Regions from separate parts of the Microbacterium sp. CCNWLW134 genome, predicted to be linked through region 2. Evidence: predicted binding sites of a transcription regulator. Region 2 holds the regulator's gene; the other holds the start of a gene.

Region 1 (7,256 bases), on a different contig from region 2:
CGCCGAGCACGCCCACCGGGTCGTGGTGGTCGACGACGGACGCATCCGCGCCGCAGGCGCGCCCGCCGACATCCTCTCCGACCTCGACCTGCTCGAATCCACGGGCCTCACCGTGCCACCGCTCGCGCGCGCGATGACGGCGCTGCAGCGGCATCCGTCCCTCCGCCGGGTCACCCGCCTGGCCGACCTTCCCGGCGGTGCGCGGTGACGGTCACCGGGCCTGTCACCGCGGCGCAGGCGACCCGCGGCCGGTTCGACCCGTACGCCGATCGCGTCGAGGCGTCGCCGCTGCGGTTCCTGTACGGCATCAATCCGCTCGCTTCGCTCCTCGCGCCGGCGCCGGCGATGATCGGGCTGGTGTTCGTGAGGGATGCCGCGACCCCGGCCGCCTTCCTGGCGCTGGCGTACGCGGTGCTGCTCGTGGGGGTGCGCTTCACGCCGCGCCTCGTCGGATTCCTCGTCGCGATCCCGGCCTTCGCCGCGGTGCTGGCGCTCAGCTTCGCCCTCTGGACCGACCCCGAGCGCGTCGACCAGAGCGTCGCGGTCTGGCGGATCGGCGACTGGACCCTCTACGGCGGCGCCCTCGAGGTGGGGGCGGCCACCGGCATGCGGATCGCCGCGATCGTCTCGCTCGCCCTCATCGCCGGGCTGTCGGTCACCGGCCCCGACCTCGTGCGCGCGATGGTGCAGCAACTGCGGGTGCCGTACCGGATCGGATACACCGCGCTCGCGGCGTTCCGGTTCGTGCCGCGGTTCGGCTACGAACTCGAGGTGATCCGCCAGGCGCATCGCGTTCGCGGCGCGCACGGCGGGCGGGGGCCGTTCGCCGCGGCCCGCCGGTGGATCGGGTACGTCGTACCGCTCCTCGCCGGCGCGATCCGGCACGCCGAGCGGGTGGCGCTGGCGATGGACTCCCGCGCCTTCGGCGCCTACCCCGACCGCACCGAGCGGCACCTCGTGCCGTGGCGCGCGCGCGACACGGTCTTCACGCTGGCGTTCTGGGTCGCGAGCGCCGCACTCTTCACCCTGCTGCCCCGCTGACACCGAGGCCGTGCGACCGGTGACGAGTCTGCGCCGCCACCCCACCCCCACGTGCACCTCGCGCCCGCGCCGCAGCGAGTCCTCTCGACGTGCGTCGCAGAATCACGTGCAGGTCGCAGGTTTCCGGTTGAATTCTGCGACGTCGACGCGATTCTGCGAGGCGGCGCGGGCGACGCGCGGCGGAGGAGGGGGTGGCGAGGGAGGGATGCCGCGCCTCAGCGCTTGCCGGCGAGCTGACGCCCCACGATCTCGCGCATGATCTCATTCGTGCCGCCGTAGATGCGGTGCACGCGCGCGTCGAGGAACGCGCGGGCGATCGGGTACTCGGTGATGTAGCCGTACCCGCCGTGCAGCTGCACGCAGGCGTCGAGCACGTCCCACTCCCGCTCGGTCGCCCAGAACTTCACCTTCGCGGCCTCTTCCGCGCTGAGCTTGCCGTCGCGGTACGCCAGCAGGGCCCGGTCGATGTAGGCCCACAGGGCGTCGACGGTGGTGGCGACATCCGCCATCTGGAAGCGGGAGTTCTGGAAGTCGATGATCCGCTGCCCGAACGCCTCGCGGCTGCGGGTGTAGTCGAGGGTCCAGTCCAGCGCCGCCTGCGCGGCCGCCGCCCCCGCGACGGCGATCGACAGGCGCTCGAGCGGCAGGTTCATCATGAGCTGGATGAAGCCCTGCCCCTCCTTGCCGCTGATGAGGTTCTCTTCGGGCACGAACACGTCGGTGAACGACAGCTCGGCGGTGTCGTGGCCGTGGAAGCCCATCTTCTGCAGCTTCTTGCCGTGGTCGAAGCCCTCCGACGAGGTCTCGATCAGCAGCAGGCTGAACGCCTCGGGGCGGTTGCCCTCCCCCGTCTTGACGAAGGTGACCACGACGTCGGCGCTCGCGCCGCTGGAGATGAACGTCTTCGCCCCGTTGACGACGTACCCGCCGTCGACCTTCTTCGCGGTGGTGGAGATGCCGCGCAGGTCGCTGCCGGCGCCCGGCTCGCTCATCGCGAGGGCGCCGATGATCTCGCCCGTGGCCATGCCCGGCAGCCACTTCTGCTTCTGCGCATCGGTGCCCATGTGCACCAGGTACGGCACGGCGAGGTCGTCCTGGATGCCCAGTGCCCCCGCGAGCGACCCGGCACCCGCAGCGATGACCTCTTCGTTGACGATCGCGCGGAAACGGTAGTCCTGCAGCATCCCGGCGCCGCCGTACTCCTCGGGGACCGAGAGTCCCATCACGCCGGCGTCGCCCGCGGCGCGCAGCGTCTCGCGGTCGATCTGCCCGTCGGCATCCCACTTCTCCCGCTTGTCGTTCGTGACGTAGCGCTTGCAGAACTCCTTGACGACGTCGCGGAACGCCTCGTGGTCCTCGTCGTAGATGTCGCGCTCCATGAGCGGGCCTCCCTCTCTCGTCTTCGAGTGCGGGTCACGCCGACCCTCAGTGTCACGAGCAAGGGTACTCAGTTTCATGACAGAGCGGATGCCGCGGCCCGGCCGACAACGGACGAGTGCCCCGCGTCCAGGCCGCGGGGCACTCGGGCGGTGGATGTCAGCGGGTCAGAGCTTGCCACCCGGGCTGGCATCGACGACGTCGACGCTGCTCTTCTTCGCCGCACGGACGGCGACGAGACCGAACCCGACCTTGTTGAGCACATCGGCGATGACGTAGATCACCGCGGCGATGCTGATCGCGACGGCGGCGTCGCCTCCGCCGAGCTCGATGAACTCCTGGATGGCGGTGCCGAGCGGGTAGATCGACCATCCGATCACCACGAACAGCCGCATCACCTGCACGGCGCCGCGCACGTGGGCGGGAGCGCCCGCCGGCACCTTGACGGTGAAGATCAGGTACACGATGTACAGCCACGCCAGCACCGAGATGATGAAGAAGATCCAGTTCGGCGCCGATCCGGGAACGCCGATCTCACCGAGGTAGCCGAACACGATCATGATGATGTCGGCGACGATGAGCTGCGCCACGAAACCGCGACGCACCGCGCCGGCGATCGCGAGGATGAGGCCGAACTCCACCAGCAGCAGTGGCGTGGTGATGAGCCAGTCGATGTAGCGGAGCGGCAGGGTCGCATCGACCTCCGCCGCCGTGATGTCGCCGCCGGGGAACTGCACGACGTCCTTCATCACGTAGTAGAGGATCGCGGCGACGAGCGTGATGACCGCGGCGTAGCTCGCCACGGATCGGTATTCGGGTTTGAGGTCGTTCCGCTCCATGAAGAACCAGAACGTGCCGGCCGCCATGGCGACGAAACCGAGCATGAAGAACGATTGCACGATGGAGAAATCCATGACCACTCCTTGAGACAACGGCGGCGGGGAAGCCGAAGGGCTCAACGTCGGTGTCGGCCGGTGCTGAGAGGCGTCGGTGTGGCGCCTGTGATCAGGCTAGAACCACGATTTGACATCGGGGCCGAACCGTAGTAAAGGTCTCTCGATCGCGAGGGATCGTGTGCTAACCGTAGGTGGGAGCGGCCGGCAGGCCGAAGAACTCCTCTAAAGTGGTGAAGTTGCCTTCGTGCATCGCTCGCGCGATGTCGGTGCCGACATAGCGAAGGTGCCAGGGCTCGGGCGCGTAGCCCGTGACATCCGTCCGCCCCTCCTGGTACCGTACGATCCAGCCGAACTCCCACGCGTGCTCGGCGACCCAGGCCCCCTGCGGTGTGGCGGCGAGGTCGTCGAGGGTGCCGCAGGCCCCATTCGCGCACGGCACGACGTCGGCGGCGAGGCCCGACTGGTGCTCACTGTGACCGGGTCGCGCGCTGACGAGGTCGGCACCCTCCACACCGCGATCGGCGACCTGGACGCCGTACGAGGTCTGCTGAGTGGTGTGCGACCGGAAGGCGCTCTGCAGCCCGATCTCGCCCACGCCCGCGGCGGCCGCCGCGGACACCATCGCGGTGAGCGCCGCGGCCGCCTCGGGGGCCAGGGCTCCCTCGCCGAGGTTGCGGACGCCCTCGGGGAAGACGACCGAGCCGGGCGCCCAATCGATCGGGGCGAAGGGGCGGGTCTTGTTGACCACCACCCAGCTGAGGTTCGGGTCGTCGAGGCGCAGGCACGGCGCGGTGCCTGAGGCGACCGCTTCACGGAAAGGCCCGATGCCGCCGACCGCGGAGATCACCGCAGCCTCGTCCAGCGCGGCGAGCGCGGAGGTCACCGCGGGGTCGGCGCACACATCCTGTCCGGCAACCTGCTGCTGCTCGACGACAGGAAGGTCGGTGGCCGGCACGGGCGCCAGGGGTGGCGGGGTGGGTGCCGCCGTCGCCGGGGCGATGAACGCACTGAGCGGAGCGGGAGGTGCGGATGCCTCTGGTGCGGCGGCCGCGGGGGGCGGGGCGTCGGGGGTGAGGCCGGTGACCGCAGCGGTGACGCTGGCGCTCGAGCCGAACACGAACGCCGCCACGAGGGCGCCCGTCACGGGCACCGACGGCCAGCGACGGTGGCGCTTTCGCGCGTGGCGCGCCAGGGGGACACCCGGGCCGCCGAGCGAAGACCCCCGGCGCGCCGGCGCCGCCTCGACGCCCGGCGTGCGCACAGCATCGAGCGCCCGGGCGCGCTCTCTGGCTTCGCGACGGGTGAGGGGAGGAGTGTGAGGAGGGGGCGCCTGCACCCCCTCATTCTTCCCGCATGTGCGTCCTGTGGCCACCCCGGCCGGACCATCTTCGATCATCTTCCGCCATGACCTTGACAGAGTTTCGAAGACGTGTTCCCCTGGAATCATGCGATGGCAGGGGCAGCAGTTGGGCGTAGCGGATGCCGCGGCGCTGCCCGGTCTCGAATACCTCAACGGGCTGGTGCGGTCGGTGACGACGCCCGAATTCGCGGGGATCACCTTTCACGAGGTGATGGCGAAGTCGGCGCTGAACCGCGTTCCGGGGTCGTCGGCGATGCCCTTCGACTGGACGATCAATCCCTACCGCGGCTGTTCTCATGCGTGCTCCTACTGCTTCGCGCGGGGAACCCACGAGTACCTCGAGCTCGACGCGGGGAAGGATTTCGACTCGCAGATCGTCGTCAAGATCAACGCGGTGGAGGTGCTGCGACGGGAGCTGGCGAAGTCGACCTGGCTGCGCGACCCGGTGCAACTCGGCACGAACACCGACCCGTACCAGCGGGCCGAGGGCCGCTATCGACTGATGCCGGGCATCATCGACTCCCTCAGCGCGTCGGGGACGCCGTTCTCGATTCTGACCAAGGGCACGCTGCTCCGACGTGATCTGCCGTTGCTGGCCGATGCCGCGGCATCCGTCCCGGTCACCATCGCGATGTCGATCGCCGTCTTCGACGACGCCCTCCAGTCTGCTCTCGAGCCGGGGACGCCGAGCGCTGCGGCGCGGCTCGACACCGTACGGGCGGCGGTGGACGCCGGATTCGCGGTGACGGTGTTCCTCATGCCGATCCTGCCCCACCTGACCGACTCGGTGGCGGCGATCGACGACGCTCTCGGTCGGATCCGCGATGCCGGCGCATCGCGGGTCGTCTACGGTGCCCTGCACCTGCGCCCGGGGGCCAAGGAGTGGTTCCTGCAGTGGCTGGCGCGCGAGCGCCCCGAGCTGGTGTCGTCGTACCGGGGGCTGTACCCGGGGGTCTCGGCGACCGCCCCGAAGGCGTACCGCACGTGGCTCGCGCGCCGGGTGCGCCCGCTGTTGCGCGCGTACCGCCTCGAGGGCGGGGCGGAGGATGACGCGCACCCGCGCGCCACACGGTACGCGGGGCTGGCGGGCGGCCCCGGCGCGGGCGGCACGCCGCTCTCGCACGAGGCCGCCGACCGCGCGCGGCTGGCCGCCACGGTGATGACGACGTCGCGCGGCCGACGTGCCGCCTCTGCGCCGCCGCCCCTCTTCTGAACCTGCCCGCCCTCGCCTCGTCGGCCCCCTCGCTCTGCGCACCGGCCCGAACGCCGGAAGGTCGGGCGTCAGGAGGTGAGGTCGGCGACCGTCGGACGACCGGCGAGGGCCTCGACGACCTCGTCACCGGGACGGGCGTCTTCGAAGGGTGCCTCGATCTCGGCGCGGCTGAGCAGTTCCGACATGCGGCGACGACGCTGACGCGTGACCAGGGTCACGACGGTGCCGGCACGGCCCGCGCGACCCGTACGGCCCGAGCGGTGCAGGTAGGTCTTGTACTCATCGGGCGCGTCGGCCTGGACCACGAGATCGATGTCGTCGACGTGGATGCCGCGCGCGGCGACATCGGTGGCGACGAGCACCCGCACCCGGCCTGAGGTCAGGCGCTCGAGGTTGCGCGTGCGCTTGCCCTGGTTCAGGTCGCCGTGCAGCGCCAGTGCCGGAATCCCCGCGTCGTCGAGTTGCTCGGCGAGCATCTCGGCGTAGGCGCGGGTGCGGGCGAAGACGAGGGTCTTCCCGTCGCGGTCGGCGAGGGCGGTGACGATCTCGGCCTTGTCGCGGTGATCGATCACGAGCACGCGGTGCTCGATGGTGCTGGAGTCCTGGTCTTCGCCGGCGACCTCGTAGACGGCCGGTTCGACGAGGAACTCCTCGACGAGAGCGGCGACCTCACGGTCGAGGGTGGCGGAGAAGAGGAGCTTCTGCGATCCCTCGGCGGTCAGGCGGAGGATCCGCTGCACCGGCTCGAGGAAGCCCAGCTCGCACATGTGGTCGGCCTCGTCGAGGACGGCGATCTTCACCTGCGAGAGGTCGAGCTTGCCCTGCTCCACAAGGTCTTCGATACGTCCGGGGGTGCCGACGATGATGTCGACCCCCTTGCGGAGGGCGCCCACCTGGCGTGCCTGGGGCACGCCGCCGTAGATCTGGGTGGTGAAGAGACCGACGCTGCGCGCCAGCGCCTGCACCGTGCGGTCGATCTGGAGGGCGAGCTCGCGGGTCGGCGCGAGGATCAGCGCCTGGGGGGCGCGGCCCTGCTGGCGACGCTGTCCGGCCTGCGCGCGCAGGATCGCCTCGACCAGGGGGGCGCCGAAGGCGATGGTCTTGCCCGAACCGGTGCGACCGCGCGCGAGCACGTCGCGGCCCTCGATGATCGAGGGGATGGTCGCCGCCTGGATCGGGAACGGCGTCGAGGCGCCGAGCTCCGTCAGGCGGTTGACGATGTTCTCGCCGAGACCGAGGTCGCCGAAGCCGACGTTCTCGACCTCGTGAGCCTCGACGGCTTCGGCCTGCAGGCGCTCGTGGACGACATCGAGCTCCGCCTCGGCGTGCGCCGAGCGCACGGGGCGGTCATCGGTGCGACGCGCGGGGC
Region 2 (7,256 bases):
AGCTGGGCTCCCAGCCCTCACCCTGCGCGATCGCCCACACGGCGGGCCTCCGCAGCACGAACTCCGTCGGCGACCCCGGGTCGATCACGATCAGCTCGGTGTCCTCAGCGGCCACGGCGAGGGCGGTGCGCACCCCGTCCGCCGGCACCGGACGTGCGCCGGCATCCCATCGCGTCATGGTTTCGACGGAGGTGAAGACGGGGAGGACGCGGCGACCGTCGGGGGCGGCCACCGACACGATCGACAGCTCCTGGGTCTTGTCCACGGCGAGACCGTGCGGACCCACCCCCTCGTCGCCCTTCTCCGCGATGAGCGGAATCAGAAGCCGCGCGGTCCGGTAGGCGTCGACGACCGCCCGCTCATCGCCCTCGCCGCGCCGGAACGCCTCGAGGGCCGCCAGCAGCTGCGGGTCGGCACGGCCGTCGTCACCGGCGTGCGGGTTGGGCTGGAAGGCGCGCCCCTCCCAGGGCACCCCCGCCGAGTCGGCGTGGGCGGGGTGATCGTGCGAGGGGTCAGTGTCCGGCGACATCCAGAGCCTCACCCAGGGTGAAGGCCCCGGCGTACAGCGCCTTGCCGACGATCGCACCTTCGACGCCGAGGGGCACCAACTCGCGGAGGGCGGCGATGTCGTCGAGGCTCGAGACCCCTCCCGACGCCACGACCGGCTTCGGGGTGCGCGCCGTCATCTCGCGCAGCAGTTCGAGGTTCGGACCGCGAAGCGTCCCGTCCTTGGTGACGTCGGTGACGACGTAGCGGCTGCAGCCCGCGCTCTCGAGGCGCGTCAGCACCGTCCACAGGTCGCCGCCGTCGCGCGTCCATCCGCGCGCGGCGAGGGTCGTGCCGCGGACGTCGAGGCCGACCGCGACGAGGTCGCCGTAGCGCCCGATCACGTCGGCCGCCCACTCGGGGTTCTCCAGGGCTGCCGTACCGAGGTTGACCCGGGCGGCGCCGGATTCGAGCGCGGCCTCGAGCGAGGCGTCGTCGCGGATACCGCCGGAGACCTCGACCTGCACGCCACGGACCTGCTTGATGACCTTCCGTAGCACCGCGGCATTGCTGCCGCGCCCGAAGGCGGCGTCGAGGTCGACGAGGTGGATCCACTGGGCCCCCTGGCGGGCCCAGTCCAGCGCCGCCTCCACGGGGTCGCCGTAGTTGGTCTCGCTGCCGGCTTCACCCTGGGTCAGTCGCACCGCTTTGCCGCCCGCCACATCGACGGCGGGGAGAAGGGTCAAAGCGGGCGTGGACGCGAAATCGTTCATGGCTCCCTGCGGGGTCGTGGGGCGCGGAGGATCGCCGCGCGAAGGCACGGTTTCAGAGGGTAGCCCTGCGAAGGCCCGTGATCCAATTGGCCAGCAGCCGTATGCCGGCCGCCCCCGACTTCTCGGGGTGGAACTGCGTGGCCGAGAGCGGCCCGTTCTCGACGGCGGCCAGGAACGGCTCGCCGTAGGTCGTCCATGTCAGCGCCGGCTGGGGGAAGGGGTCATGGACCTCGAGCTCCCAGGTTTTCGCGGCGAACGAATGCACGAAGTAGAAGCGCTCATCGGCGAGCCCGGCGAACAACCGGCTCTGCGGATCGGGGGTGACGGTGTTCCATCCGATGTGGGGAAGAACCGGCGCGTCGAGCTGCGTCACCTCGCCCGGCCACTCGCCGAGCCCCGCGGTGTCGACGCCGCGTTCACGTCCCCACTCGAAGAGGACCTGCATGCCCACGCAGATGCCGAGGACGGGAAGGCCGCCGGCGAGCCGACGTTCGATGAGCTCGTCCCCGCGCCGGGCCCGGAGCGCCTCCATCACCGCCCGGTACGCGCCGACGCCCGGCACCACGAGTCCGTCGGCATCGCGCACCAGTCCCGGGTCGGCGGTCAGGCGGGCATCGGCACCGGCTTCGACGAGCGCCTTGACGGCGCTGTGGACGTTGCCCGACCCGTAGTCGAGGACGGCGACGAGCGGACGGTCGCTCACAGAGCCCCTTTGGTGCTGGGAACGCCGTCGACCAGGGCGTCCCACGCCTTGGCCGCCCGGAACGCCCGGGCGAACGCCTTGTATTCCGCCTCGGCGATGTGATGAGGATCACGGCCGCTCAGCACCTCGACGTGGAGGGTGAGCCCGCCGTGGACGGCGAGGGCTTCGAAGGTGTGCCGGACAAGCGAGCCGGTGAAGTGGCCGCCGATCAGGTGGAACTCGAATCCTGCCGGCTCGCCCCCGTGCACGAGGTAGGGCCGCCCGCTGATGTCGACGACCGCGCGGGCGAGCGCCTCATCCAGTGGCACCATGGCGTCGCCGTAGCGGGAGATCCCGGCCTTGTCGCCGAGAGCCTGGCGGATGGCCTGGCCGAGGACGATCGCGGTGTCCTCCACCGTGTGGTGAGCGTCGATGTCGGTGTCGCCGTGGGCGCGGACGGTGAGGTCGGTCAGGGAGTGCTTCGCGAAGGCCGTGAGCATGTGGTCGAAGAACGGAACCGTGGTCTGGATGCTGCTTCGACCGGTCCCGTCCAGATCGAGCTCGAGCTCGACGGTGGACTCACTGGTCGCACGGCGAAGCGACGCGGTACGCGCAGGACGGGTCATGCGCCCGAGTCTATCGACGCCAGGGCGTCCAAGAAGGCGGTGGTCTCTTTGTCGGTGCCGGCCGTCACCCGCAGGTGGTGCGGGATGCCGACGTCACGGATCAGCACGCCCCGGTCATAGAGCGCCTGCCATGTCGCCGCGGGGTCTGACACGCCTCCGAAGAGCACGAAGTTCGTCCATGACTCGTACGGTTCGTACCCGAGGGCCGACACCGTCGCCGAGATCCGGTCGCGCTGCGCGACGATGTCATCCACCATCCGCAGCATCGTCGGCGCATGCTGGAGCGCGGCGGTCGCGGCAGCCTGGGTCAGAGCGCTCAGGTGGTACGGCAAGCGCACCAGGCGAAGCGCGTCGATGACGGCCGGATCCGCGGCGAGGTAGCCCACACGCGCTCCGGCGAAGGCGAAGGCCTTGCTCATCGTGCGCGAGACCACCAGTCGCGGCCGGTCGGGCAGGAGCGTCACGGCGGACGGGGCGTCGTGGGGCGCGAACTCGACATAGGCCTCGTCGACGATGACGATGCCGCGCGTCGCACCGTAGACGGCGTCGATGACCTCGAACGGGAGCGGTGTACCCGTCGGGTTGTTCGGAGCGCACAGGAACACCACATCGGGTTGGGCCGCGGCCACCTGGGCGGCGGCGGACTCGGCGGAGACCGTGAAATCGTGCGCGCGGGTGCCCGCCTGCCAGGTCGCTCCGGTGCCCCGGGTCAACAGGGGGTACATCGAATATGTCGGGGCGAATCCGAAGGCGGTCCGCCCTGGGCCGGCGAACGCCTGCAGGAGATGCTGGAGGACTTCGTTCGATCCGTTGGCCGCCCAGATCTGCTCCCGGACCAGGCCGTGACCGAGGTAGTCGGCCAGGTGCTCGCGCAGACCGGTGAACTCGCGGTCGGGGTAGCGATTCACCTCGCGGAGCGCGATCGCCACAGCGTCGAGGATGTCGTCGGCCACCTCCGCCGGAACCGGGTGGGTGTTCTCGTTGACGTTCAGCGCCACGGGCAGTTGAGCCTGCGGCGCGCCGTAGGGGGTCTGTCCCCTCAGATCGTCGCGGATGGGAAGGTCATCGAGCGTCGCACTCACCCTTCCCATCGTACGGCGCCTCGCCCGTCGGGCCTGCGGGTCAGTCGGCGTACTCCGCGGGGATCGCCAGCTCCTGGCCGGCCGACACGAGTCCCGCGTCGAGGCCGTTGAGACGGCTGAAGGCCGCAACCACATCCCGAGGGTCGGCGGCAGGGGCCACGCGCTCGGCGATCGCCCAGAGAGAGTCACCCGCCTGCACCGTGACGGTGTCGAAGGCCCCGGCCGGCGCACCGTCGGCGCGAGTGGCGAGCGCTGAGCCGCCACTGATCATCGCCACGCTCAGCGCGACGACGGCGGGCAGCGCGGCGAGTGTCGCGAGGACACGGCGCCCGCGGGCGGTCAGCCGCAGCCGGGTCGCCGCGGCGGCACCCGTCATGGTTCCCGTCGAAATCGTGATCGCGCTCATGTTGTGCTCCCGTTCCCGGCTCAGCCGGTGTCGTTTCGGGTCTGGGTTCGCATCCACCCGTCGGCCGGGACGGGCGGATGCGAACCTCTCTTCCGAAGCTATCTTCGATGTGGAATGCTGTCAAGCGGGTCGGAATCCGTCGAACGATCGAACGCGACACGCGAGCGAGGTCCGGTGGACGCCGATCGGAACCGGATACGGTTTCGACGAGGACACCTCACCACCGACCTCCGACATTCGAAGACACGACGATCACGTCACGGAGGACCGGGGCGGGATTCCGGGGAGACAGGAGCAGACATGAGCGAGCCGAACACCAAGCCGCAGACGCGGCGGCGCAAGAGCCTGAGCGACAAGCAGATGGCCATCCTCGAGGTGATCCAGCGCTCGATCGCCCGCCACGGCTATCCGCCGAGCATGCGCGAGATCGGCGACGCCGTCGGCCTGAAGTCGCTGTCCAGCGTCACCCATCAGCTCAATCAGCTCGAGTTGAGCGGATACCTCCGGCGCGACCCCGGCAAGACCCGGGCCATGGAGGTGCTCATCGACCTCCCCGGCACCGCCGCGGAGAACCCCGCCGACCGCACCCCGGCCGTGGGGGACGCCGCGCTCGTCCCGCTGGTCGGACGGATCGCCGCGGGTGTCCCGATCACGGCGGATCAGCAGGTCGAGGAAGTCTTCCCCCTCCCCCGACAGCTGGTCGGCAAGGGCGAACTGTTCATGCTGAAGGTCGCCGGCGATTCGATGATCGACGCGGCCATCTGCGACGGCGACTGGGTCGTCGTGCGTGCGCAGGGGACGGCCGAGAACGGCGAGATCGTGGCTGCCATGCTGGACGGAGAGGCGACCGTCAAGACGTTCCGTCAGCGTGACGGCCACACGTGGCTGCTCCCCCGCAACACCGCCTTCGAACCCATCCTGGGCGACGAGGCGATCATTCTGGGCAAGGTCGTCGCGATCCTTCGCGCGGTCTGACAGACGTCGGCGCCCCCCGACGACGTGGGGCCCGTGGCGATGCGGCGGGCCGCAACGTGGGGGCCCGTAACGTGGACGCATGGTCGAGCCTCTTCCTCACGACTCCGCGTCCGCCCCCGTCCGCACGCTCCCGTTCGGCACCTGGCCCTCACGCGTCACGGCGGACGCGGTGGCTGCCGCCTCGCCGCGGCTGGACGGCGCTCGATTCGTCGGGGAGGAGATCTGGTGGGCCGAGACGGTCCCCGAAGAGCAGGGGCGAACGACCGTGCGACGCGCACCGCGGGCAGCCGTCCCGGGCTCACAGGTCGACACGCTGCTTCCCGCTCCCTGGAATGTCCGCTCGCGTGTCCATGAGTACGGCGGCGGCGCATGGAGTGCCACCGCCGATGGCGGGCTCGTCTTCGTGGAGAAATCGGATCAGCGGGTGTGGCTCCTCACTCCGGGGTCGGCTCCCACACCACTCACACCCGCCGTGTCGGCGCAGGCGCTCGGGGGTCTTCGTGTGTCCCGGGGGCGGCTGCTCGCGGTCCGAGAGGTCGTCGGTGAGGCCGTCAGCCACGACATCGTCGAGATCCCTCTCGACGGGTCGGCCGCCGACGACATCGACCGCGTGATCTCGTTGACGGCGGGGAGCGATTTCGTCGCGCAGCCTGCGCTCTCCCCCGACGGATCCGCTCTCGCGTGGCTCGCGTGGGATCACCCCCACATGCCCTGGGACCGGGCCGAGGTCCGAGTACGCCGACTCGACGACGGAGAACCTGCGGGGCGACGCGTCGCCGGAGGTACCTCCGCCGCTCTCCAGCCCGAATGGACGGCCGACGGCGCCCTCCTCTACGCCGACGACGCGAGCGGGTTCTGGAACCTTCACCGTCTCGATCCCGCGGAAGACCGGCCGGAGATGATCGCCCCGGATGAACGCGACACCGGGGGTCCGCTGTGGGTGCTCGGATCACGGTGGTTCGCGCCGCTCGCCGACGGTGTCGCCGCCGTGCGCACGCGCGGCAGCGACGAGCTCGTCCACATCTCGTCAGGCGGCGTGGTCACCGGCATCCCTGTTCCGGCGGTGGGCAACCTCCTGGTGGAGGACGCAGAAGGCACCGACGTCCTCGTGTCAGGGAGCCCGGAAGACGCTCCCGCGGGGCTGTGGCGCATCGATCTGCGCGAGCCGTCGCGACCGGGCGTCCACCTTCTGACAGGCGGCCGCTGGCAAGACGACGGCTTGTCCGCCTGGGTGCCCCGACCCCGACGATTCACCGTCGACGGGCGCCATGGCGTCGTCCATGCGGTCGAGTTCCCCCCGACCCACCCGGAGGTGAAGGGACCCGAAGACGCCCTTCCCCCATACGTCGTGCTCGTCCACGGCGGTCCGACCGCTCACGCCCCCGGTGTGGTCAACCCGAAGACGCTCTTCCTGACCTCGCGTGGGATCGGCGTGGTCGAGGTCAATTACGGAGGCTCGAGCGGTTTCGGTCGCGAATACCGCGAACGTCTGCGCGGCCGCTGGGGCGTCGTCGATGTCGACGACGTCGTCGACGTCGCCCGTTTCCTCGCTGCGGACGGAACCGCCGACCCCGCCCGCATCGCGATCGCCGGCGGATCGGCAGGAGGCTGGACGGTGCTCGGGGCGCTGGTCGCCTCCGATGCATTCGGCGCCGGCATCTCGCGGTACGGCGTGGCCGATGCCCGCCTGCTCGCGTCCGAGACGCACGACTTCGAATCGCGCTACCTCGATGGCCTCATCGGCCCGCTTCCCGCCAGCGAGGCGGTCTACCTGGAGCGTTCACCGCTGACCCACGCCCACCGCATCCAGACTCCTGTGCTGCTGCTGCAGGGAGAGGAGGACGCCGTGGTTCCGCCCTCGCAATCCGAAGCCATCCGCGATGCGCTGCGCGCCGGAGGCGTGCCCCACGCCTACGTCCTCTACCCCGGTGAAGGGCACGGATTCCGCCGCAGCGAGACCGTCGTCGACATGGTGCGCACAGAGCTCGCCTTCTTGGGCGCCGCCTTCGGTTTCACCCCGGCGGACGTCTCGCCGCTCGACCTCGAGCCGACCAGCTGAACTGGTCGCAGGGGTTCTGCGAGCCGTCAGATTCGGAACGGTGCGAGTTCGGCAGCGAGCCGCTCACCGACGTGGGCGTGGAGGTAGGTTCCCTCCGCCCTGTGCTCCTCGGTGAGGATGAGACCGGAATCGTGCGCGGCCGACACCAGGTCACCGCGATCGTAGGG

Evidence for each region. Region 2 encodes LexA, which represses DNA repair genes until DNA is damaged. Its sites were predicted from a motif close to TCGAACANNTGTTCGA; they were not measured.
Region 1: the regulator LexA is predicted to act here: its motif matches at 4,736-4,751, upstream of V6S02_RS12295 (Rv2578c family radical SAM protein).

What each region holds. Positions count from the first base shown of each region.
Region 1 is NZ_JBAOJU010000002.1:355,265-362,520, reverse strand. Features, by position in the region: gene V6S02_RS12320 (ABC transporter ATP-binding protein) at 1-208, shown strand, start outside; gene V6S02_RS12315 (energy-coupling factor transporter transmembrane component T) at 205-1,041, shown strand; gene V6S02_RS12310 (acyl-CoA dehydrogenase family protein) at 1,257-2,420, opposite strand; gene V6S02_RS12305 (bacteriorhodopsin) at 2,586-3,332, opposite strand; gene V6S02_RS12300 (M15 family metallopeptidase) at 3,496-4,650, opposite strand; gene V6S02_RS12295 (Rv2578c family radical SAM protein) at 4,760-5,887, shown strand; gene V6S02_RS12290 (DEAD/DEAH box helicase) at 5,956-7,256, opposite strand, start outside.
Region 2 is NZ_JBAOJU010000001.1:892,500-899,755, reverse strand. Features, by position in the region: gene V6S02_RS04180 (SseB family protein) at 1-529, opposite strand, end outside; gene priA (bifunctional 1-(5-phosphoribosyl)-5-((5-phosphoribosylamino)methylideneamino)imidazole-4-carboxamide isomerase/phosphoribosylanthranilate isomerase PriA) at 513-1,259, opposite strand; gene hisH (imidazole glycerol phosphate synthase subunit HisH) at 1,312-1,962, opposite strand; gene hisB (imidazoleglycerol-phosphate dehydratase HisB) at 1,959-2,567, opposite strand; gene V6S02_RS04160 (histidinol-phosphate transaminase) at 2,564-3,658, opposite strand; gene V6S02_RS04155 (LysM peptidoglycan-binding domain-containing protein) at 3,690-4,055, opposite strand; gene lexA (transcriptional repressor LexA) at 4,356-5,030, shown strand; gene V6S02_RS04145 (dipeptidyl-peptidase 5) at 5,110-7,089, shown strand; gene hflX (GTPase HflX) at 7,116-7,256, opposite strand, start outside.